Regions from separate parts of the Microbacterium binotii genome, predicted to be linked through region 2. Evidence: predicted binding sites of a transcription regulator. Region 2 holds the regulator's gene; the other holds the start of a gene.
The links. Region 2 encodes LexA, which represses DNA repair genes until DNA is damaged. Its sites were predicted from a motif close to TCGAACANNTGTTCGA; they were not measured.
Positions count from the first base shown of each region.

Region 1 (11,885 bases), 1.4 Mb from region 2:
GGCCCCCAGCAGGTGCGGATGCGGGTGGAGCCGCACCCGCACATCGGGCTGCAGACGGTCACCTGGCCGCTGGTGGGCGAGGTCCGCCACCGTGACGGCATCGGCAGCGACGTGCTGATCTCCCGCGGCCAGCTCAACCTCATGACGAGCGGACGCGGCATCGCACACTCCGAGTACTCGGTCACCGACGACCCGATCCCCCTCGACGCCCTGCAGCTGTGGATCGCCCTCCCCGACTCGCGTCGCCACGGCGAGCCCGCCTTCGAGCAGCACGCCCACCTTCCCGAGCTGGCACTGGACGGCGGCGGCAGCGCCACCGTCGTCATGGGAGAACTGGCGGAGGTGCGCTCACCCGCATCCGCCTATACGCCGATCGTGGGCGCCGAGATCCGCGTGCCCGGGGAATCCCGCGTCACGTTGCCGCTGCGCGCGGACTGGGAGTACGCGCTAGTCGGCGTCGCGGGGACCCCGCGTGTGCACACGGCGGATGCCGCGCACACCGAGCTGGTCGGGCTGCAGCTGCTGTATCTCGGTCGCGCGCGCGGCGAGGTGGAGATCTCGAGCGACGAGGACGCCACCCTCTTCCTCCTGGGCGGCGAACCGTTCGAGGACGAGATCGTGATGTGGTGGAACTTCGTCGGGCGCGATCACGACGAGATCGTGGCGGCCCGCGAGGAGTGGGAGTCGGGCTCGGCGCGCTTCGCGCACGTCGTGGGCCACGGCGACGAACGCGTCCCCGCGCCCCCGCTGCCGGCCGTGCGTCTGACGCGTCGTCGGCGCCGGCTCTGAGCACCGGAGTTCTCCTGGCCGCTCCGGGCCGCAGGCCGCCCTGTCGCCGATAGTCTGGGGAGGTGGCCCGCACCTCCGTTCTGTCGACGCGCGTGCTGCTCGTCTGCGCCGCGATCGGTGTGGCCACGGGCATCCTCGGCGGCATCGCGGGCTGGGCCACGGTGCCGCTCCTCGGATTCGTCCCGCCGCTGTACGGCCTGCTCCTGGGCGTGCACGTGCTGCCCGGCATCATCGCGCAGGAGGTGCTGCGCCGACCCGGCGTCGCGCTCCTGGCGCATCTGCTGGCCGCCCTCGTCTCCAGCGCCACCGCGCCGCAGTACGCACTGCAGTTCCTGGGCACGGCCGTGCTGTTCGGTGGCATCCAGGAGGTGGTCGCCGCCGCGACCCGGTACCGGTCGTGGCGCGCATGGCGCTTCTTCGTGTCGGCGCTCGTCATCGGCGTCATCATCGCCGCCGCGGTGTTCTTCGCCGCGCACCTGAAGACGCTTCCGATCTGGGCGCAGGTCGCCTACCTCGCCATCTCGGTCCTCGCCCCCGTCGCCTGGACCGCCGTGGGCCTCTGGGTCGGCATCGGACTGCGTCGCGCGGGCGTCGTGCGCGGCGGGCGCTGAGTCGATGACCGACGGCGCCGACAGCCCGGAACGCCGCCGGCTCGCGCAGCTCGTGGCCGACCTCATCCTCGAGAACGGCCTCATCGATCTCAGCCTGTCGGGCATCGCACGCGCGGTGGGCTCCAACAACCGGATGCTGCTGTACTACTTCGGTTCGAAGGAGCGGCTGTTGGAGGCCGCATCCGAGATCGCGATCGAGCGCTTCCCGTACCTCGCCGCCGTCTTCGAGCGCCTTGCCGCCGACGACGTCCCGCTGCGGGAACGCCTGCTGCGGGCGTGGCAGGACATCGGCGCCCCCGAGAACCGGCCGTACCTGGTGATGTTCTTCCACCGCTTCGCGGTCGCGCTCGGCGATCCCGAACGCTGGAACGAGTTCCTCTCGCACCTCGGCACGGGATGGGCGGGCCGCGTGCGCGCGGTGTTCGTCGCCGAGGGGTGGACTCCGGATGCGGCCGAGCTCGCCGCGACGCGCGTCGTCGCCGAGTGGCGCGGACTGCAGTTCGCGCTCCTGTGCGGAATGGGACCGGCGCAGCTGACGGCGGCCTACGAACGCAGTATCGACGAGCTCCTGGAGAAGCCGAGTTAGGTTAGGCTAAGTTGGGAGGACCCGCCCGTCCGAACTCTGGATCCTCCGTGCCCGCTGCCTCCGCCGATCGCGACGCTCCGTCCGCCGCATCCGGCATCCGCGCACCCCTCCTGCAGGTCGACGGCCTCTCGATCACCCACGAGGGAGCGACGCGTCCCTCTCCCGCATCCGTCTCGTTCCGGATCGATCCCGGCGAGGTCGTGCTGCTGCTGGGGCCGAGCGGTTCCGGCAAGTCGACGCTGGCTCTGGCGCTGAACGGGCTCATCCCCCACGACATCCCGGCCGAGGTCGCCGGTCGCGTGAGAGCCGGGAACCTGGACACCCGTGACGCCTCGGTCGCTCAGCTGAGCACGCAGGTGGCGATGGTGTTCCAGGATCCCGATGCCCAGCTCGTCACCGGCACGCTCCTGGACGAAGTCGCCTTCGGACCCGAGAACCTGCGCCTGCCCGTCGATGAGGTGCTCCGCCGCGCCGAAGACGCCCTGCGCCGCGTCGGACTCTGGGACCGTCGGCACGAGAACCCGGACCGCCTGTCCGGCGGCGGACGCCAGCGCCTCGCGATCGCCGCTGCCCTCGCCATGGGCTCCCCTCTCCTGGTGCTGGACGAGCCCACGGCCAACCTCGATCCGCGGGGCATCGAGGAGGTGTACGCGACGCTCGCCGACCTGGTCGCGGCCGGCGATCGCGCAATCCTGCTGATCGAGCACAACCTGGATGCGGCCGTGCCGCTGATCGATCGCGTCGTCGTGCTGGATGCGGCGGGCGCGGTCATCGCGGATGGGGCTGCCGACGATGTGCTGCGTACGCGCGCGGACGAGCTGCACGAGCTCGGCGTGTGGCTGCCGACCTCCACCCTCGCGGCGCTCCGGCTGCGGGCCGCGGGGTACCGGATGGAGCCGCTGCCCCTGAGCCCGGATGAGCTGCGCGCGGCGCTCGAGGCGCAGCCTGCACCCGCATCCGTCGCACACATCGTGCCGGCGGGCACCGCGCCGCGCGCGGTCCGCGAGCCGATCGTGCAGGTGCGCTCGCTCACCCTGCGGCGCGGGCGTACCGAGGTGCTCCACGATGTGTCGCTCAGCGTCGCCGCGGGCTCCTTCGTCGCGATCGTCGGAGCCAACGGCGCCGGAAAGACGAGCCTGCTGCAGGCGATCGCGGGAGTCGTCGTCCCCCCGCGCGGCACCGTGACGGTCGCAGGGACCGACGTCGGCCGCGCCGACGCCCGGACGCTTCCCGCCCGCATCGGCTTCGTGTTCCAGAATCCGGAGCACCAGTTCATCGCCCATACGGTCTCCGACGAGATCGCGCACGGCCTGCGGCGGCAGCGGCTCGCCGACGAGGAGGTCGGCCGTCGCACCGACGAGCTGCTCACCCGGTTCGGCCTGGTCGAGCGTGCCCAGGCGCATCCCTTCCTGCTCTCGGGCGGTCAGAAGCGCCGTCTCTCGGTCGGTACGGCCCTCGTGGCCGGCGCGCCGGTGCTCGCACTCGACGAACCGACCTTCGGGCAGGACCGGGCGCGTGCGGACGAGCTGCTCGCCCTGCTCGCCGAGCTCAACGCGGCGGGCACCACGGTGCTCGTGGTCACGCACGACATGCAGCTCGTGACGGAGTACGCCGATCACGTCGTCGTCGTGCACGAGGGGCGCGTCGCCGCATCCGGCCGCACGTCCGACGTGTTCGCCGACGCGGCGCTCATCGAGCGAGCCGGGTTGCGTCCGCCGCCGCTGCGGCGCGCGCTCGCGCAGCTGGAGGGCCATCCCGCCCTCGACGGAGTCGTGCGCTTGGCGGATCTGCCATGACGGCGACGATCGACCCGTTCGCGGCTCCCGCAGCGGCATCCGGGGCCCGTTTCCTCTACGCGCTCAATCCCCTCGCCAAGTTCGCGGCGATCATCCCGCCGAGCCTCGCGCTGGTCTTCGTGCGCGATACGACCACTCCGCTCGTGTTCCTCGCCCTCGCCTACGCGCTGCTGCTCGTGGGCGCGCGGGCAACGCGCCAGGTGATGCTCACACTGTTCCTGGCGCTGCCGGCCGCCGTTCTCGTGCTCGGATGCGGCTTCGCCGTGTGGACGGATGCCGCCCAGGTCGACACGACGCCGCTCGTGCTGCAGATCGGCGAGTGGCGGCTGTTCTCCGGCGCACTCGCGATCGGCTTCGCGACGGCGCTGCGCCTGATCGCGATCCTCGCGCTCGCCCTGGCGGCGGGCTTCACGACCTCGGGAGCCGATCTCGCCCGATCGCTCGTGCAGCAGCTGCGCGTGCCGTACCGCATCGGCTACACGGCTCTCGCCGCATTCCGATTCGTCCCGCGGTTCGCGCACGAACTCGAGGTGATCCGGCAGGCGCACCGGGTGCGCGGATCGCACGGCGGGCGGGGGCCCTTCGCCGCGATCGCCCGCTGGGGCGGGTACATCGTCCCCCTTCTCGCGGGTGCCATCCGGCACGCCGAGCGCGTCGCCCTCGCGATGGACGCGCGCGCGTTCGGCGCCTTCCCCGACCGCACCGAGCGTCATCCGGTGCCCTTCCGCATCCGCGACGTCGTCTTCGTCCTCGCGTTCTGGGCCGTCTCTGCGGCGGTCCTCATCATCGTGCGCCCGTGGGCCGGCGCCTGACCCCTTCGACAGAAAGGCTCCGCATGGCTCGGTTCTCCCGCCTCGTGAAACCCGCCTCCCCCGACCTCCTGCATCTGCGGGTGCTCCGCACCGCACGCCTCAGCGAACACTGGATGCGGGTGACGCTCGGCGAGGGCGAGATCGACCGGTTCGTCCCGCTCGGCTACGACCAGTGGTTCCGCATCTTCCTCCCCGTCGGCGGCGACGAGGGTTTGGATCGGATCCCCGCGAAGGCGAACAAGCTGCTCGGGTACCTGAAGTACCTGCGCATCCCGGACGGGCTGCGTCCCGTCATGCGCAACTACACCGTGCGCGCGTATCGGGCAGCGACCGCGGACGCCGGCGCGGAGATCGACGTCGACTTCGTGCTGCACGGCACAGGACCCGACGCGGGCCCCGCGTCGCGGTGGGCCGCATCCGCACGCCCTGGTGACAGCGTCGTGATCATCGACGAGGGGCTCGGGTTCGACCCGGGACGCGGCGTCGATCGGGTGATCCTCGCCGCGGACGAGACGGGACTGCCCGCGGTGTCCGGAGTGTGCGCGTCGCTGCCGGTGAACGCGACGGGCGTCGCCCTGATCGAGGTGCCGTCCGAGGCCGACGCGCTCGCGTTCGACGCCCCCGCGGGCGTCGAGGTGCGGTGGCTCGTCCGCGACGCGCAGACCCGTCCCGGCGCCCTCGCCCTCGCCGCCCTCGAGGAGATCCCTCTGCAGGCGGAGGGCACACACGCGTTCATCGTCGGCGAGCAGTCGCTGCCGACGTCCGCCCGCCGCGCGCTCGTGGCCCGGGGCCTCGACAAGGCCTCGATCAGCTTCATCGGGTACTGGCGGCTGGGGGCGGCTCGCTCCGCGTCGCAGTCCGCGAAGGTCGACGCGTGAGCGCCCCGTCCGCCGAGGCGCCGCGAACGGCTCGCGGCCGCATCCCGACCCTGGTGCTGCTGACCTGCGCCGCCATCGGTGTCGCCGGCGGCGTGGTGCTGTGGGGTGTGACCGCTCTGTCGACGCTGCTCTTCGCGGTCGTCCCGTTCGCGTCGGTGGCGCTGGCGGGGATGTGACTGCTTCCGGCGACCATCGCGTTGCGGCTGCTGCAGCGCCCCGGTGTGGGCCTTCTCGTGGGCCTCATCTCGGGGGTCGTCGTGCTGCCCTACATCGGCACCAACCTGTGGTGGGCGTTCTTCGCCGAGCTGCCGTTCCTGCTGGTGCTGTACCGCTCATGGAGCACCTGGCTGCACGTCGCCGGCGCTCTCATCATCGGCGTGTCTATCCGCTGTTCGCAGCCGAGTACTTCGACCTGTGGACCATGCCGCTGCCCGCGATGATCGGCTTCTTCGCGCTCACGATCGCGAGCTGCCTGGCGGGCACCGCGATCGGCGTCGTGATCGCCGATGCCCTCCGGCGCGCGGGCGTCGCACGCCTCGCCCGCCGCCGGCCCCGCTGACCACGGAGATCGGCCCAACCCGCCTCGTTCGCCTGTCACAGATCGACGCGAGCGCGTCGATCTGTGACAGGCGAACACCGGGTGGCGCGGGGACGCCGCCGGGGCTACTTCCGGCCGGTCACCTGACGCGCGACGATCTCGCGCATGATCTCGTTCGTGCCGCCGTAGATGCGGTGCACGCGGGCGTCGACGAACGCGCGGGCGACCGGGTACTCGAGGATGTAGCCGTAACCGCCGTGCAGCTGGACGGCGGCGTCGAGCACCTCCCACTCGCGCTCCGTCGTCCAGAACTTGACCTTGGCTGCCTCCTCCGGCGTGAGCTTGCCCTCGCCGTAGAGGGCGATGGCGCGGTCGACGTAGGCCCACAGCACGTCGACCGTGGTCGCCATGTCGGCCAGACGGAAGCGCGTGTTCTGGAAGTCGGCGATCGCGTGGCCGAACGCCTCCCGGCTGCTCGTGTATTCGAGCGTCCAGCGCAGGCCCGCCTCGGCAGCAGCGGCCGCGGCCACGCCGATCGACAGTCGCTCGAGCGGGAGGTTGCGCATGAGCTGCACGAAGCCGTGACCGGGTTCGCCCCCGATGAGGTTCTCGTCGGGGATGAAGACGTCGGTGAACGACAGCTCCGCGGTGTCGTGCCCGGCGAAGCCCATCTTGTGCAGCTTCTTGCCGTGGTCGAAGCCCTCCATGCCGTTCTCGACGAGCACGAGGCTGAACGCGTCGGGGCGGTTGCCCTCGCCCGTCTTGACGAAGGTGACGACGAGGTCCGCCGTCGCGCCGGAGGAGATGAACGTCTTGGCGCCGTTGAGGATCCACCCGCCGTCCACCTTCTTCGCCACGGTCGAGATACCGCGCAGATCGCTGCCCGCACCGGGCTCGGTCATGGCGAGCGCGCCGATCACCTCACCGGTGGCCATGCCGGGCAGCCACTTCTGCTTCTGCTCCGGCGTGCCGAAGTGAGCGAGGTACGGCACGGCGAGGTCGTCCTGGATGCCGAAGGCACCGGCCAGCGACCCGAGCCCGGCTCTGATGACCTCCTCGTTGACCACGGCACGGAAGCGGTAGTCCTGCAGCATTCCCGCGCCGCCGAACTCCTCGGGAACCGACAGCCCGATGATCCCGGCGTCGCCGGCGGCCCTCATGGTCTCGCGGTCGATCTCACCGGCCGCATCCCACGCTTCGCGCCGGGCGTTCGTGCCGTAGCGCTTGATGAACTCGACCACGATCTCCCGGAAGGCCTCGTGATCCTCGTCGTAGATGTCGCGTTCCACGGACGTCTCCTCCATCTCGGGGCGCCTGCGTCGACACGCTGCGGCGCCATCGCCTGACGCGATCCTAAACCGGCGGATGCGGCCGGAGCACACCACGCTGTGGAATCGCATCCCACGCAACCCGAAACCGAGTGTCGCGATTGTGGAGGCCCTCCAGCGGGTCAGCGACCCTCGGTGCGCGCCGGATCCGTACCGTCCGGGGCGACGTCGTAGAAGACCGAGCGGTAGTCGCCGTCGAACCAGAAACGCGCGCGCACCGGCCCCGCGTGCTGCCCGAACGTCGGCGAATCGATGTCGCTGTCGGCCGCCCGCTCCAGCCGCAGTGCGACGCCGCTCAGACTGTCGATGCCCTCTGCGTCGGCGGCCGTCTGCATCGCGGTCCACAGCCCGGGCCAGGACACCTCGTCGAGCGAGAACTGCTCGGCGGCGGAATCCGGCTGCGACGGCGCCGGACCGTCGCGGGTCACCTCACCGCGGCGGTACTCCCAGCGATCGGTGTCGGTGGAGCCGGGCGTCACGGGGGCATCGATGAGGATGACGTCCTCATCCACGGAGATACTGACCACCCGATCGTGCCCGATCTTGGCGGTGAGGGCCGCGACCGCGTCGGCGGTGACCTCCGGCCGGCGGAGATCCGCGGTGACCCGCCCCTCCCCGAGCGCGGTGATGGTCTGCGCGACCGCTGTCGGGTAGGGCAAGGCCACCGATGCACCGGCGACGAGGAACGCGACGGCGAACAGGACGAACCGCGCTCCTCTTCCCTTCGGGCCGACGCCGATCAGCGGTCCGCGCCGCCGCCCCTTGAGCGTGACCGTCCCGGGCTCGGGCAGGCGGGGCTCGCCGAGTTCGGCCTGCGGGGGGATGCGGATTCCCGCGTACGGCGCTTGGGTGACGTCATCGTCGGCGATCGCCACGTCTGCACCGTCCGCGCTCAGCAGTGCGACCGCGCGCAGGCTCCCCGGCTGAACCCCGGGGATGTCGATGAGCCGCACGATCTGGCGGACGCGCGCGCGATACGCGGGACCCTCCAGCGGCTGGATGCTGAGGTCGAGATCGCACACCGGCTGGTCGTTGATCAATGTGCCGGTCTGGGTCACCGCGTCGATGCGTGCGAGGGCCATCCTGCCCTCGGATCGCGCCGTGTCGAGGTCTGCGGTCGACGCGGCCGGCATTCCTCGCGTGGCCCTTGCGATCAGTATCAGGATGCCGCTGAAGACCGCCAGGGCCATCCCGAGAGGAAAGGTGATCTCGCCGGCCCCGGGTGGGCCGATCTCCGAGACCACGAGAGCGCCGAGGGCCATCCCCGCCCCCACGAAGAACAGAAGGCGGATCATGTCTCCATGCTAGGTCTCCGGATGCGGTGAGCCGCGTCAGCTGGTGTAGGAGGGGGCTGCGGGCAGGCCGAAGAACTCCTCGAGGGTGTGCCAGCCGCCCTCGTGGTAGGCGCGCGCCAGCTCGGGTCCGATGTAGCGCAGATGCCAGGGCTCCGCCTCGTACCCGGTCACGGGCGTGTACCCCTGCTCGTACCGCACGATGAAACCGAACTGCCAGGCGTTCGCGGCCACCCACTGCCCTTCGGGCGAGGCACCGAAGTCGTCGAGCGTGCCGCATCCGCTGCCGCAGGGCATGAGGTCCATCCCGAGCCCGAGCTGATGCTCGCTGAAACCGGGTTTCGCGCTGGAGACCTCCGCCTCGGCCTGCCCGCCGCGCGCGACGTTCTCCTGATACGTCGTCACCTGGGTGTCGTAGGAGCGGTAGCCGCTGAGCTGCCCGAGCGAACCGACACCGGCCGTCTCGACGGCCTCCGCCATCTGCTGCAGCGCTGCGGCGGCGTCCTGGCGGAGCACCCCGGCGTTGAACGTCTTCAGACCCTGCACCTGCACGATGCCCTGCGGCTCGTAATCGAGCGGGTTCAGGGGCCGCTGTTTGTTGACGACGACCCAGCGGCGGGAAGGGTCCGACAGCGAGATACAGGGCGCGGTTCCGGAAACGACGGCCTCACGAAAGGACATCCCCCCACCGGCGGCAACGATCACGGCCTCGTCGTCGCCGGCCGCGACCGCCGCGGCGACGGCCGGGTCGTCGCAGATGGATGCGGCAGCAGGTGCCCGGGTGAAGACCGGCGCGGGAATGCTCTGCGCGACCGGCGGCCCCGCCTGCGCGCCGGGAGCGGCCACCGGCGCGCCCCCGAGGAGAGCGCTGACCCAGAGGGCCGCCACGACGACGCCGGCCACCGCCGCGCACGCGACCGCGACGCGACGGCGGCGGAGGCGCCCGGACGCGACGCGCGCAGCGCGGCGCGACGTCAGCGTCTCGGGTGACGCGGTGGAGATCACGCTCTATTGTGCCTCCCGCCTGCACAGCCGGCGAGTCGGATCAGACTCCCGTGCGAATCTTTTTCACGAAGAGTTGACATCCACTCGAATCTTTGTTCCACTTTCGTCATGCGGTGGAACGGTCAGAAGGTCGGCGAGGAGGATGCGTCGGCGCTGCCCGGGATGGAGCGGCTTGAGGGGCTCGTGCGCTCGGTGACGACGCCGGAGTTCGCCGGCATGACCTTCCACGAGGTCGCGGCACGCTCTGCGCTGAATCACGTTCCCGGCTCGTCGGCGATGCCCTTCGACTGGACCATCAACCCGTACCGCGGGTGCAGCCATGCCTGCACGTACTGCTTCGCCCGCGGCACGCACACGTACCTCGACCTCGATGCGGGTCGGGACTTCGACACCCAGGTCGTGGTGAAGGTCAACATCGCCGAGGTGCTCGAGCGAGAGCTCGCCCGCAGCTCGTGGGGTCGTGAGCACGTCGCCCTCGGCACCAACACCGACCCGTACCAGCGTGCAGAGGGGCGCTACCGACTCATGCCCGGCATCATCGACGCGCTGGCCGCATCCGGAACCCCCTTCTCCCTGCTGACGAAGGGGACGCTGCTGCGCCGCGACCTGCCGGTGCTGCAGCGGGCGCACGAGCAGGTCCCGGTGTCCATCGCGATGTCGATCGCCCTCTTCGACGACGATCTGCAGCGTTCGGTCGAACCGGGCACGCCGACGGCACAAGCCCGCCTCGATACCGTGCGCGCGGCGACGGATGCGGGCTTTCGCGTCACGGTCTTCCTCATGCCCGTGATGCCGCACCTGACCGACTCGATCGCGGCACTCGACGACGCACTGCGGCGGATCAGAGCGGCGGGGGCGATCCGCGTCGTCTACGGCGCTCTGCACCTGCGCCCCGGCGTGAAGCCCTGGTTCATGGCGTGGTTGCGACGTGAGCATCCGGAGCTCGTCTCGAGCTACCTGGGCCTGTATCCGGGCGCGTCGGTGAGCGCCCCGAAGGCGTACCGCCAGTGGCTCGCGCGGCGCGTGCGACCGCTGCTGCGGGTGCACGGGCTCGACGGCCGCGACGAGGAGGAGCCGGTGCGTGCGCGTCCTGTCGCCCCGGGCGCGCGTGCGGCGCCGGCCGCCGCATCCGTGCGCACCACCGGTCCGGCGCCGCAGCCGGCGCGGCTGTTCTGAGCCCCAGACGCGGCAACGCCCCCTCGCACGGGGCGAGGGGGCGTTGCGCGACTCGGCGTCAGGCGGAGGCGACGTCGGCGAGCTGGCGCCCGGCGACCTCCTCGACGACGTCATCGCCGGGGCGCACCTCTTCGAACGGCGCGTCGATCTCGGCGCGCGAGAGCAGCTCCGTCATGCGACGGCGGCGCTGACGCGGCACCAGGGTGACGACGGTACCGCTGCGGCCGGCGCGGCCGGTGCGGCCCGAGCGGTGCAGGTACGTCTTGTACTCATCAGGAGCGTCGGCCTGGATGACCAGGTCGATGTCGTCGACGTGGATGCCGCGCGCCGCCACGTCGGTGGCGACCAGCACGTTGACCTTGCCGTCGGTCAGGCGCTGCAGGTTGCGCGTGCGCTTGGCCTGGTTGAGGTCTCCGTGCAGGGCGACGGCGGAGATGCCGGCATCCTCGAAGTTCTCGACGAGCATCTCGGCGAACGCGCGGGTGCGCGAGAAGACGAGCGTCTTGCCGTCGCGGTCCACGAGGGATGCGAGCAGCTCGGCCTTGTCGCGGTGGTCGACGACGAAGACGCGGTGGTCGATCGTTCCGGTCTCCTGCGTCTCACCCGCGACCTCGTAGACGGCAGGGTCGACGAGGAACTCGTCGACGAGGGCCGCGACCTCGCGGTCGAGCGTGGCGGAGAACAGCAGCTTCTGGCTGCCCTCGCCCGTCAGACGCAGGATGCGCTGCACGGGCTCGGCGAATCCGAGCTCCGCCATGTGGTCGGCCTCGTCCAGCACCGAGACCTGCACCTCGGACAGATCGAGCTTGCCCTGGTTGATGAGGTCCTCGATGCGACCGGGGGTACCGATGATGATGTCGATGCCCTTCTTGAGCGCACCGACCTGGCGCGCCTGGGGCACGCCGCCGTAGATCTGCGTGGTGAACAGGCCGACGCTGCGGGCGATCGGCTGCACGGTGCGGTCGATCTGCAGGGCGAGCTCACGCGTGGGCGCGAGGATGAGCGCCTTGGGTCGGCGGCCGAACTCGCGACGGGTGCCCGCCTGCGCGCGCAGGATGCGCTCGACCAGCGGCG
Region 1 covers NZ_CP090347.1:225,114-236,998, reverse strand. Annotated here, with positions in the region: gene LXM64_RS01205 (pirin family protein) at 1-789, shown strand, start outside; gene LXM64_RS01200 (ECF transporter S component) at 852-1,400, shown strand; gene LXM64_RS01195 (TetR/AcrR family transcriptional regulator) at 1,405-1,986, shown strand; gene LXM64_RS01190 (ABC transporter ATP-binding protein) at 2,034-3,782, shown strand; gene LXM64_RS01185 (energy-coupling factor transporter transmembrane component T) at 3,779-4,594, shown strand; gene LXM64_RS01180 (siderophore-interacting protein) at 4,618-5,472, shown strand; gene LXM64_RS01175 (hypothetical protein) at 5,469-5,648, shown strand; gene LXM64_RS01170 (ECF transporter S component) at 5,670-5,912, shown strand; gene LXM64_RS01165 (hypothetical protein) at 5,894-6,031, shown strand; gene LXM64_RS01160 (acyl-CoA dehydrogenase family protein) at 6,136-7,299, opposite strand; gene LXM64_RS01155 (hypothetical protein) at 7,461-8,633, opposite strand; gene LXM64_RS01150 (M15 family metallopeptidase) at 8,670-9,635, opposite strand; gene LXM64_RS01145 (Rv2578c family radical SAM protein) at 9,744-10,811, shown strand; gene LXM64_RS01140 (DEAD/DEAH box helicase) at 10,870-11,885, opposite strand, start outside.
Region 1: a site for LexA is predicted at 9,720-9,735, ahead of LXM64_RS01145 (Rv2578c family radical SAM protein). Genes of this name have one in related genera too.

Region 2 (11,885 bases):
CAGGCGATCGACGCGATCAACGCCCGGGGCGCCGACGCGATCCTCGTCGGCGGTTCGGGACTGTACGTCTCCGCGGTCGCGTACGACTTCCGCTTTCCTCCGCGGGACGAGGCGCTGCGCCGGGCGTTGGAGACGGAGTTGGACGAGCTCGGCCCCGGAGCGCTGCACGAGCGCCTGCGCAGCGTCGATCCGGTCACCGCGGAGCGCGTCGATCCGCACAACGGTCGGCGGATCGTCCGGGCTCTTGAAATCCTGGCCCAGGGTGCCGCGACCCACGGTGCCGCGCTGCCCGAAGACCCGCGCCTCTGGCACCCGCGGACCCACCTGCTGATCGCTCACGAGGAGCGTGACGTGCTCGTGCCGAGGCTGGACGCGCGCGTCGAGCAGATGTGGCGGGACGGCCTGCTCGACGAGGTCGCGACCCTGCGCGAGAGGGGACTCGACACCGGGGTCACGGCGAGGCGAGCCATCGGGTATGCGCAGGCCATCGGGGAGCTCGACGGCCGGCTGAACCGTGACGAGGCGATCGCCCAGACCCAGGCGCTGACCCGCCGATACGCCCGGCGCCAGGTCTCCTGGTTCCGCCGCTACACCGCCGCCCGCCGCATCACCGCGGGGACGGCGGTCGCGGACATCGTCGAGGCGTGACGGCCCTTCGCCCGGCGGACAGCTCCGCCCCGCTCCGCCCGTAGACTGGCGGAATGTCGCGCACGCTCCCGTTCACCAAGGGCCACGGAACCGGGAACGACTTCGTGATCCTGTCGGATCCGGACGGCGAACTGGATCTCAGCGATGACCAGATCGCGGTGCTCTGCGATCGCCGGTTCGGCATCGGCGCGGACGGACTTCTGCGTGTCGTGCGGTCGGTGCGGATCCCCGAGGGCGCGGCCGCTGCCGCAGCCGGCGCCGAGTGGTTCATGGACTACCGCAACGCCGACGGATCGAAGGCCGAGATGTGCGGCAACGGCACGCGGGTGTTCGCGCGCTTCCTCGAGGATCAGGATCTGGCGTCGCTGGACGCGCCGTTGCGCATCGGCACCCGAGCCGGGGTCAAGACGCTCACGCGCAGTGAGCGCGGCTTCGAAGTGGATCTGGGGGAGTGGGTCGTCGACGAGAACGACGTTCTCGTGCGGGCCCGCGGTCTGGACGTCGCGCGCCCGGGCCAGCCGGTCGATGTGGGAAATCCCCACGTCGTCGTGGCGCTGTCCTCCGAGGCCGAGCTGGAAGCGCTCGACCTGACGGCGCAGCCCCTGCTCGACCCTCAGCCGCCCGCCGGTGCGAACATCGAGTTCGTCGTTCCGAGCGATCCCCTCGTCGTGGGGGGCGTCGGCGGCATCCGGATGCGGGTCTTCGAGCGGGGCGTCGGGGAGACCCTCAGCTGCGGCACCGGTGTGGCCGCCGCGGCTCTCGCGGTGCGCCACTGGGCAGGACCCGCGGCGCCCGATGCGTGGGTCGTGGATGTGCCCGGCGGGACGCTGGGCGTCCGGATGCACGACGGGCACGTGCTGCTGTCGGGCCCCGCGTCGCTGGTCTTCCACGGCGAGGTGACGCTCGCCTAACGGGATGCGGTGCGCTCTCCGCCCTTGGCGGCGGCAGCGCCCACCACGCCCATCGCGAGCAGGACGAGCGTCGCGGTGAGCACGGGCAGGAACCCCGCGGCAGCGCCCAGGTTCTGCGCGAGCAGTCCGGACAGGGCGGAGCCCGCCGCGATGCCGAGAACGATGCCGCTCGTGGTGAGGGTCAACAGGATCCCGGCCCGCCCCTCGTCGGCGGCGTCGCCCACGACCCGGAAGATCGTCAACAACAGCGGTCCTTGGAACGCGCCGGCGACGAGTCCGGCGCCGATGATCCACACGACGTCGTCGGCGACGAGCATGAGCGACGCCCCCAGAGCCATCCCGCAGGCGGCAACGCTCCATCGTGTCCAGGTGCCGATCCGCTCCGGGATCAGCACCATCGACAGCGTCGTGATCGCCGAGCCCACCGCCATGACGGCGTAGAGGAGCGCGCCCGCATCCGGGATCCCGATGCGCCCCGCGAAGGCGGTGAGACCCGTCTGGCTCGCGCCGAAGAACGTGCCCATCGCCAGCATTCCGACCAGCGCGGTGACCAGCAGAGTCCGGCGCCCCGCGGGGGCTGCTGTCCGCGGCGGCGCCTGTCGCCGCCGCGGCACGCTGCGGTGCGTGCGGTGCACGGCGAACTGTGTCGCGAAGGCGACCACGAGCGCACCGGCGAGGAGCGTCGCCGCCTGCGGTGACACGAACGCGGCGGTGAGGCCCACGATGGCGGGTCCGAAGATGTAGGAGATCTCGTCGATGACGCCCTCGAAGGCGAAGGCGGTCGGCAGATCATCCGGAGCGAGCGAGAGCCACCGGGTGCGGGAGAACGCGCCGACCTGCGGAAGGCTCAGCCCGATCCCGGCGGCGAGAGCGACGGCCCCGGGGTCGGAGACGTGCCCCGCGCCCCACGTCAGGACGAGGAGCAGTGCGACGTGCACGACGACGCCCACGAGGAGGACCGGACGTTGCCCGATGCGGTCGGCGATCGCCCCGGAGGCGGGAGCGCCCACGGCCTCGCCGATCGCGGCTGCTGCCGCGGCGAAGCCGCCCACCGCGATCGACCCCGTGGCAGAGGTCACGAGCGTCAGGACGGCGAGCGGGACCATCGACAGGGGAAGACGTCCGAGGCTCGTCGCGACGAGGTAGTCCCACCCGGCGATGCGCGGCAGCGCACGGTACGAGCGGATGCCGACGGAGGAGGAAGAGGGCATGGGAAAGCTCCGATCGGCGCATCCCCCGCCCGAACTGCGCCCTCAGCCCATCAGTCGTTGTGAGGTGAGCGTATCACCGTCAGGGCAGCGGAATGGGAGCGGTGGCTTCGGCTCCGTGGCGACGGATCTTGAGCACCCGGAAGCCGCGGGCGGTCGCGGTGCGGTGCACGCTGAAGCCCGCGGGGAAGGATGCGGCGAGCCAGCGCTGCAGCGAATCGGCGCCGAGGTTGCGGGCGACGACGAGCCAGGCGTCGGAGCGCTCGTCAAGTCGGGGGATCCATCGCTCGAGCATTCCGTGCAGTTCGTTCTTGCCGACGCGGATCGGCGGATTCGAACGGATCGTGCGGAAGGCGACGTCCTCGGGAACATCATCCGGCGTCACGGCGTTGATGTTGGTGAGGCCGAGGTTCTCCGCGTTGCGGCGGACGAGATCGAGGGCGCGCTGGTTGACGTCGACGGCCCACACCGTGGCGTGTGGCGACGAGAGCGCGAGCGAGATCGAGATCGGGCCCCAGCCGCATCCGAGGTCGAGGAAGTGGCCGCCGGCCGGAGGCGGCGGTGTGTTGCTCAGCAGCACGGCGGTGCCCGCATCCAGTCGATCCGGGCTGAACACTCCGCCGGCCGTCGTCACGTCGATGTCGCGACCGGCCACGCTGACACGAATGGTGCGGAGGTTCTCGGGACTGGCGGGTGACGCGGTGAAGTAGTGGTCACTCCCCATACACGAAGCGTAGCGGTAAGTCTCCGAAGGCGGGAGGCTAGAGTGAGCGGGCGCGAGACGCCCCGAAAGGAAACGATGACAGAAACACCCCCGTCCACCGACGAGCAGCGGCTCGACGACGTCGACCGGGTGCTCTCGCGAGCGGATACTCGCGCACGGATGCGCGGCCCTCTGGCCGGAGCGCAGGCGCTGCAGGACGCGACGACCGTCGCCGACGGCTTCGGCGACGGTGAGCAGTTCGACCGCGAAGAGCGTCAGGCGCTGCGTCGCGTCGGTGGCCTGTCGACCGAGCTCGAAGACGTCACCGAGGTCGAGTACCGCCAGTTGCGGCTCGAGAACGTCGTCCTCGTGGGCGTTCACCCGCAGGGTGCCACCGAGGACGCCGAGAACTCGCTGCGCGAGCTCGCTGCCCTCGCCGAGACGGCGGGCGCCGTCGTGCTCGACGGCGTGCTGCAGCGCCGACCGCATCCCGACCCCGCGACGTACATCGGCCGTGGCAAGGCGGAGGAGCTGCGAGACATCGTCGCCGCCGTCGGCGCCGACACCGTCATCGCCGACACCGAGCTCGCCGCGAGCCAGCGGCGTGCGCTCGAGGACGTCGTCAAGGTCAAGGTGATCGATCGCACGACCGTGATCCTCGACATCTTCAGCCAGCACGCGAAGAGCCGCGAAGGCAAGGCGCAGGTGGAGCTCGCCCAGCTCGAGTACCTCCTGCCGCGCCTCCGCGGTTGGGGCGAGTCGATGAGCCGTCAGGCCGGTGGCCAGGTCGGCGCCGGCGGCGCAGGTATGGGCTCGCGCGGACCCGGTGAGACGAAGATCGAGCTCGACCGCCGCCGCATCCGCACCCGGATGGCGCAGCTGCGTCGTCAGATCCGCGACTTCGCCCCGGCCCGTGATGCCAAGCGCGCCGAGCGCAAGCGCAACACGATCCCCGCCGTGGCGATCGCCGGGTATACGAACGCGGGGAAGTCGAGTCTTCTGAACCGGCTCACACGCGCGGGCGTCCTCGTGGAGAACGCGCTGTTCGCGACGCTGGATGCCACCGTTCGACGCTCGGTGACCGAGGACGGGCGCATCTACACACTGACCGACACGGTCGGATTCGTGCGCAACCTCCCGCACCAGCTGGTCGAAGCGTTCCGCTCGACGCTCGAAGAGGTCGGTGACGCCGACGTCATCGTGCACGTCGTCGACGGCTCGCACCCCGATCCCGCCGCTCAGCTGGCCACCGTCCACGATGTGATCGGTGACGTGGGAGCGCGTGACACGCGGGAGATCGTCGTGTTCAACAAGGCCGACCTCATCGACGACGATGCGCGGCTCCTGCTGCGAGGGCTCGTGCCCTCGGCGGTGTTCGTCTCGTCCCGCACGGGCGAAGGCATCGACGAGCTCCGCCAGGTCATCGAGGATGCGCTTCCGCTGCCGGAGGTCGAGCTGCGGGTTCTGCTGCCGTACGATCGCGGCGACCTGGTCTCGGCCGTGCACGAGCACGGGATGATCTACGAGGAGTCGCACGAGGCGGAGGGCACGGCCCTCCACGCCCGCGTCGGCGCGGCGCTCGCCGGCAGGCTCGAAGCCTTCCTCGCCTGAGGACGCCTCATTCTCCGTCGAGGGCGGGGAGGAGCACGAACAGGTCCGGATCGTTCGTCGTCGCGGTGAATCCCGCCGCCCGCAGGGTCTCGGCCCACTCGCGCGTGCGCGGGCGGGCGACGAGGGGCCGCAGGGGCTCGCGCGCGACGACGACGCGGAGGTCGCGCTCCCCGTGCGTCACATCGCTCTCGGGGTCGACGAACACCTCTCGTCCGTCCGGGCCGCCGGCGATGTGCAACGCGCCGATCGACAGCGGAAGCTCGGGCGCGTCCGTGGTGAAGCCGAGCACCTCTCCGAGGAAGGCCAGCTCCGAGGTGAGCGCGTCGATCGTGGTCTCCCGGCGCCGGAACCCGTGCCCTTCGCCTTCGAACAGGACGTACGCGTGCGGCACGCCGTGCTCACGCAGAGCGTCGCGGATGGCCTCGGCCTGCGCCGGCGGCACGACCCGGTCCTCGGAGCCCTGCAGGATCAGCAACGGCACGCGGAATCGCTCGGGGTGCGTGAGCGGTGAGCGTTCGACGTACACCTCCTCCGTCTCCGGCAGCGGACCGATCAGACCGTCGAGATAGCGCGACTCGAAGTCGTGCGTGTCCGCCACGAGCGCGCGGGCGTCGCCGACGCCGTAGCGCGAGACCCCCGCAGCGAAGACATCGCCGCGCGTCAGCGCCGAGAGCACCGTCCAGCCGCCGGCTGACCCTCCTTCGATCGCCAGTCGGTCAGGGTCCGCGAGACCGGCCGCGGCGACATGCCGCGCGGCCGCGATCACGTCGTCGACGTCGGCGACGCCCCACTGGCCGCGCAGCCGCTCACGGTAGGCGCGCCCGTAGCCGGTCGAGCCGGAGTAGTTGACGTCGAGGACCCCGATGCCGCGGCTCGTGAAGTACGCGATCTTGCGCGATGCGGCCGGGCCCACATGGGCGGTCGGTCCGCCGTGCACCCACACGAGGCAGGGGGCGAGCTCGTCGACGGGGCCGTGGAGCTCCGGATGCGTCGGCGGGTAGAAGTAGGCGTGCACGGGGCCGTGGGGTCCGTCGGCGGTCAACGCACGGGGTGCGGGCAACCACGGCTCGAGCGCGGAGAGATCGTCGCCGGACAGACGTTCCGGTGCCGCTGTGCCGTCCGCATCCACGAGCCAGAGTCCGAGCGGGGCGGATGCGGACGCCGTCGTGATCAGCAGGCGCGTACCGCGCGCATCCTCGAGGAAGGTCTGGGAGGCGCCGTCGATGCCCACGGAGCGGGTCGTGCCGTCGGCGGGATCGATCACCACGACAGAGTCCTCGCCGTTCGTGCGCACCGCGACGACCCGTCCGTCCTCGAGCGGGGCGAACCACCGCATCCCGAGCGTCCACAGCGCGCCGCCCGTGTCGGCGTCGTCATGGGTGAGGGTGCTGCGCTCGCCGGTGTCCGGTCGCACGCGCTGCACCTGCCACCGGCCGGACGCGTCGTCGAGGTAGAGCAGTTCGTCGGAGCCGGTCCACACCGGCTGGAGCGCCGAGGCCGCGCCGTCCGTGACGGTGACGACATCCTCGACCACGCCGTCGCGCAGACGCCCCACGTGCAGGCGCGTGCGGTCCCAGGGCAGGTCGGGGTGATTCCACCCGATCCATGCGAGATGCCGACCATCCGGAGACAGCGCGGGCTGGGCGACGAAGTCGTCACCGTGTGCGATGACCCGCGCATCGGCGCCATCGAGCGAGATCTCGACGATGGCCCGCTCCCCGGTGGATGCCGCGGTGCGCTCGCGCACCGCGAGCAGGCGGCCGGACGCCCACACCAGGCCTCCGAACGCCGTGCCGTCCGCCTCGGGCGTGAGCGGAGTCGGAGCGCTGCCCGGGTCGAGGACGTAGACGCGCTGGTCGCCGGCCTCCACGAAGAACAGTCGCCCGTCCTCGGCCGCGCACCACGCGCCGCCGCCGTACTCGTGCACCCGGGATCGCACGTTCCACGGAGCGGGAAGGACATCCGCGATCCGACCGTCGGGCTGTCGGCGGCGCACCGCCATGCGGCCGCCCTCCTCTGGCGCCGACTGCGCCCACCAGATCTCCTCGCCGACGAACCGCGCACCGTCGAAGCGCGTGGAGGAACTCGCGACGTCGGCGGCGGAGATGGGCGAGGGCCAGGAACCGTAGGAGCTGGTGTCGGTCATGCCCCCACGCTACGCGGCGGCCCCGGGGTCTCCCGAAGAGAGCGGCGAGTCAGACCGCGCGCATGAGCGCGACGACCTTGCCGAGCACGACGGCATCGTCGCCGAGGATCGGCTCGAAGGCCGTGTTGCGCGGCAGGAGCCATACGTGCCCGTCGCGGCGCCGGAACGTCTTCACGGTCGCCTCACCGTCGAGCATCGCGGCGACGACGTCGCCGTTCTCGGCCGTCGGCTGGGAACGCACCACGACCCAGTCGCCGTCGCAGATCGCCGCGTCGATCATCGAGTCTCCCGACACCTTCAGCATGAACAGGTCTCCCTTGCCCACGAGCTGGCGGGGCAGCGGGAAGATCTCTTCGACGTGCTGGTCTGCCGTGATCGGCACACCCGCAGCGATCCGCCCCACGAGCGGAACCAGCGCGGCATCGCCCACGGGGGGTGCGGCGTCGGCCGGGTTCTCGGCGGCGGTGCCCGGCAGATCGATCAGGACCTCCATGGCACGCGTCTTGCCGGGGTCGCGTCGGAGATAACCGGAGAGCTCGAGCTGGTTCAGCTGGTGCGTGACGCTCGAGAGCGACTTCAGTCCCACCGCGTCCCCGATCTCGCGCATGCTCGGCGGGTAGCCGTGGCGGGCGATCGAGTGCTGGATGACCTCGAGGATCGCGAGCTGCTTGTCGCTGAGGCTCTTGCGCCGGCGGGTCTGCGGCTTCTGGTTGGTGGCCATGCGGCGCTCCCGTCGGGTCTGTTCCGTTCGAATGTCGGAGGTCGATGATTCGGTGTCTTCAGCCAAACCGTAGCGGGAATCGGCGGCGATCCAGTCCTTGCGCAGGGCGTGTCGTCTTCGAAACTCGACCGGTTTCGCGATCGCTTGACAGTACCGTAAATCGAAGATAGCTTCGGAAGAGAAGTTCGTACCCGGCTCTCCCGGCCGGAGGGTCGGGTACGAATCTCTTCCCGTCCTGAAGGAGTCGTCATGAGCACGATCGAGTTCGCCGCCCCCGTCGCCACCCGCCTGCGTCTGACCGCGCGCGGTCGTCGGGTGCTCGCCTGGCTCGTCGCTCTGCCCGTCGTCGCGGCGCTGGCCGTCGGCGTGATCAGCGGCGGGTCCGCGCTCGCCTCGCGCGAGCCCGGCGCAGCCGCCGGCTCGTTCGAGATGGTGACGGTGATGGCGGGGGAGTCGCTGTGGTCGATCGCGGAGGAGGTCGCTCCCCAAGACGACCCGCGCGACGTCGTCGACGCGATCATGCGGCTCAACACCCTGCCGGGCGCGCAGGTGAGCGCCGGGCAACGTCTGGCCATCCCGGCGGAGTACGCCTCGGGCGAGTGAGGTCCTGCGCGGTTCTACGATGGAGCGCGTGACGATCAGCCTCGATGATTTGCCGATCCGCGACGATCTGCGCGGACTCAAGCCCTACGGCGCGCCCCAAGCGCCGCTTCCGGTGGCGTTGAACGTCAACGAGAACACGCATCCCGTCCCGGCCGATGTCGCGTCCGACATCCTCGCGTCGATCGGTGCCGCCCTCGAACAGGTCAACCGCTACCCGGACCGCGAGTTCAGCCGTTTGCGCGCTGCTTTCGCCGGCTACCTCGGCGGCGGACTGGTCGCGGAGCAGATCTGGGCGGCCAACGGGTCCAACGAGGTCCTCCAGCACGTCCTGCAGGCGTTCGCGGGTCCTGGGCGCACCGCGTTCGGCTTCGCGCCCACGTACTCGATGTACCCGCTGCTCACCCGGGCGACGGGGGCGGAGTGGGTCGCCGGCACTCGCGCCGAGGACTACAGCCTGAGCGCTGTGTCCGCCGCGGAACAGGTGCGTCGGGCGGACCCGGACGTGATCTTCCTCTGCGCCCCGAACAATCCGACCGGAACGCCGATGACCCTCGACGTCATCGAGGCGGTGTACGAGGCCAGCCGCGGCATCGTCATCGTCGACGAGGCCTATCAGGAGTTCGCCCCGCGGGACACCCCGTCGGCGATCTCGCTTCTGCCAGGGCGCGAGCGGCTGGTCGTCTCCCGCACCATGAGCAAGGCGTTCGCGTTCGCGGGTGCGCGCGTCGGGTACCTGGCTGCTGATCCCGCGGTCGTGGACGCTCTTCGTCTGGTGCGGCTTCCGTACCACCTCAGCGCCCTGACGCAGGCGGCAGCGGAGGCCGCGCTGCGCCACGCCGACACGATGCTCGGCATGGTCGACGAGATCGTCGCGCAGCGTGATCGCATCAGCGGCGAGCTGACCGCGATGGGTTACCTCGCGCACGAGTCATGGACCAACTTCGTCCTGTTCGGCGGCGTCGCCGACCCTGCGGCCGTGTGGCGCGCGCTGTACGAACGTGGCGTCCTCATCCGCGACGTCGGCATCCCCGGTCACCTGCGCGTGACGGCGGGGACCGAGGCTGAGACGACGGCGTTCCTGGCGGCCATGGCGTCGATAGACTCGCAGGCATGACCGCGCAGCCCGCATCGCACCGCACCGCCGAGCTCAGCCGGGCCACGAGCGAGTCGCAGATCGAGCTCTCGCTCGACCTCGACGGCACCGGCAAGAGCTCGATCTCGACGAGCGTGCCGTTCTTCGACCACTTGTTGACGGCGTTCGCGAAGCACTCCCTCACCGATCTGACGGTGCGGGCCACCGGTGACACCCACATCGACGCACATCACACCGTGGAAGACGTGTCGATCGTCCTCGGCCAGGCGATCCGCGCCGCTCTGGGGGACAAGAGCGGGATCGCGCGGTACGGCGATGCGCTCGTGCCGCTCGACGAGGCGCTCGCGCAGGCGGTCGTCGACATCAGCGGCCGCCCGTACCTCGTCCACGACGGCGAGCCCGAGGGGTATGCGTTCCACCTGATCGGGGGTCACTTCACCGGGTCACTCGTGCGTCACGCGTTCGAGGCCATCGCCTACAACGCGGCGCTCACCGTGCACGTGCGCGTTCTGGGCGGCCGCGACCCGCACCACATCGCCGAGGCCGAGTTCAAGGCGTTCGCACGTGCGTTCCGCCAGGCGAAGGCGTTCGACCCGCTCGTCGACGGGATCCCGAGCACGAAGGGCGCCCTGTGACCGACGCGCCGCTGGTCGCGGTCCTCGACTACGGTTCGGGCAACGTCCACTCCGCCGTCAAGGCTCTGGCCGCAGCCGGTGCCGACGCGCGGCTGACCGCCGACCGCGGACTCATCCAGGATGCGGACGGCCTGCTCGTGCCGGGTGTCGGAGCGTTCCGAGCGGTGGCGGAGGCATTGCGGGCGAGCAAGGGCGACGAGCTCATCGGCAGGCGCTTGGCCGGCGGCCGCGCCGTGCTCGGGATCTGCGTCGGGATGCAGGTGCTGTTCGACCACGGCGTGGAACGCGGCGACGCGACCGACGGGCTGGGCGAGTGGCCGGGGACGGTGACCGAGCTCGACGCGCCCGTTCTGCCGCACATGGGCTGGAACACGGTCTCACCGGATGCGGGCTCACGTCTGTTCGCCGGGCTCGAGGACGAGCGCTTCTACTTCGTGCACTCCTTCGCGGCGCAGCACTGGACGATGCCGCCTCAGGCGCCGTTCGCCGAGCCGGTGCTCACGTGGGCCACACACGGCTCCCCGTTCCTTGCGGCCGTGGAGAACGGGCCTCTCAGCGCCACGCAGTTCCACCCCGAGAAATCGGGGGCTGCGGGCATCCGTCTCCTCGCCAATTGGATCAGCACGCTGCGACCCCAGTAGTCTCTTACCTCGTGCCGCACGCCGGGGATCCGCCGGGTGCGCGAGCGCACGAGGAGCCATGAACGATTTCGCGTCCACCCCTGAACTCATCCTTCTGCCGGCGGTCGATGTCGCCGATGGGAAGGCCGTCCGCCTCACCCAGGGTGAGGCTGGTAGCGAGACCAGCTACGGCGACCCGGTCGACGCTGCCGTCGAGTGGGCGCGGCAGGGCGCGCAGTGGATCCATCTCGTGGATCTCGACGCCGCGTTCGGACGCGGCAACAACGCGGCCGTGATGCGCCGGGTCATCAAGCAGGTGAAGGGCGTCCAGGTCGAGTTGTCGGGCGGGATCCGTGATGACGAGAGCCTCGACGCCGCCCTCGAGTCGGGAGCGGCGCGCATCAACCTCGGCACGGCGGCGCTGGAGAATCCCGAGTGGGCGGCGGATGTCATCAGTCGTTACGGCGAGTCCGTCGCCGTCGGGCTGGACGTGCGCGGCACGACCCTCGCGGCGCGCGGCTGGACGCGCGAGGGTGGCGACCTCTGGGCCGTGCTCGACCGCCTCGAGGACGCGGGCTGCAGCCGTTACGTCGTGACCGACGTCACCAAGGACGGCACCCTGCGCGGCCCCAATGTGGAGCTGCTGCGCGAGGTCACGGCGCGTACCCCGAAGCCGGTGGTCGCCTCGGGCGGGATCTCGAGCCTCGACGACATCGCCGCGCTTCGCGAGCTGGTGCCGCTGGGTGTCGAGGGCGCCATCGTGGGCAAGGCCCTCTATGCCGGCGCGTTCACGCTGGCCGAGGCGCTGGATGTCGCAGGACGCTGACGCGAGCTGCGGACACGACTCCGCGGGGGTCCCCTGGGAAGGGCGTCGTTTCCAGACGAACACCCACGCGGGTGACGACGGCTCGGCGGATGCGGCGCTGCTGGCCGCGCTGACGGCCTTTCGCTCCGGGGAGGGCGACGCTGTCGCCGTCGTCGACGCC
Region 2 covers NZ_CP090347.1:2,159,554-2,171,438, reverse strand. Annotated here, with positions in the region: gene miaA (tRNA (adenosine(37)-N6)-dimethylallyltransferase MiaA) at 1-648, shown strand, start outside; gene dapF (diaminopimelate epimerase) at 702-1,559, shown strand; gene LXM64_RS10840 (MFS transporter) at 1,556-2,770, opposite strand; gene LXM64_RS10835 (class I SAM-dependent methyltransferase) at 2,850-3,491, opposite strand; gene hflX (GTPase HflX) at 3,567-5,081, shown strand; gene LXM64_RS10825 (prolyl oligopeptidase family serine peptidase) at 5,089-7,227, opposite strand; gene lexA (transcriptional repressor LexA) at 7,277-7,948, opposite strand; gene LXM64_RS10815 (LysM peptidoglycan-binding domain-containing protein) at 8,198-8,551, shown strand; gene LXM64_RS10810 (histidinol-phosphate transaminase) at 8,571-9,665, shown strand; gene hisB (imidazoleglycerol-phosphate dehydratase HisB) at 9,662-10,279, shown strand; gene hisH (imidazole glycerol phosphate synthase subunit HisH) at 10,276-10,920, shown strand; gene priA (bifunctional 1-(5-phosphoribosyl)-5-((5-phosphoribosylamino)methylideneamino)imidazole-4-carboxamide isomerase/phosphoribosylanthranilate isomerase PriA) at 10,979-11,725, shown strand; gene LXM64_RS10790 (SseB family protein) at 11,709-11,885, shown strand, end outside.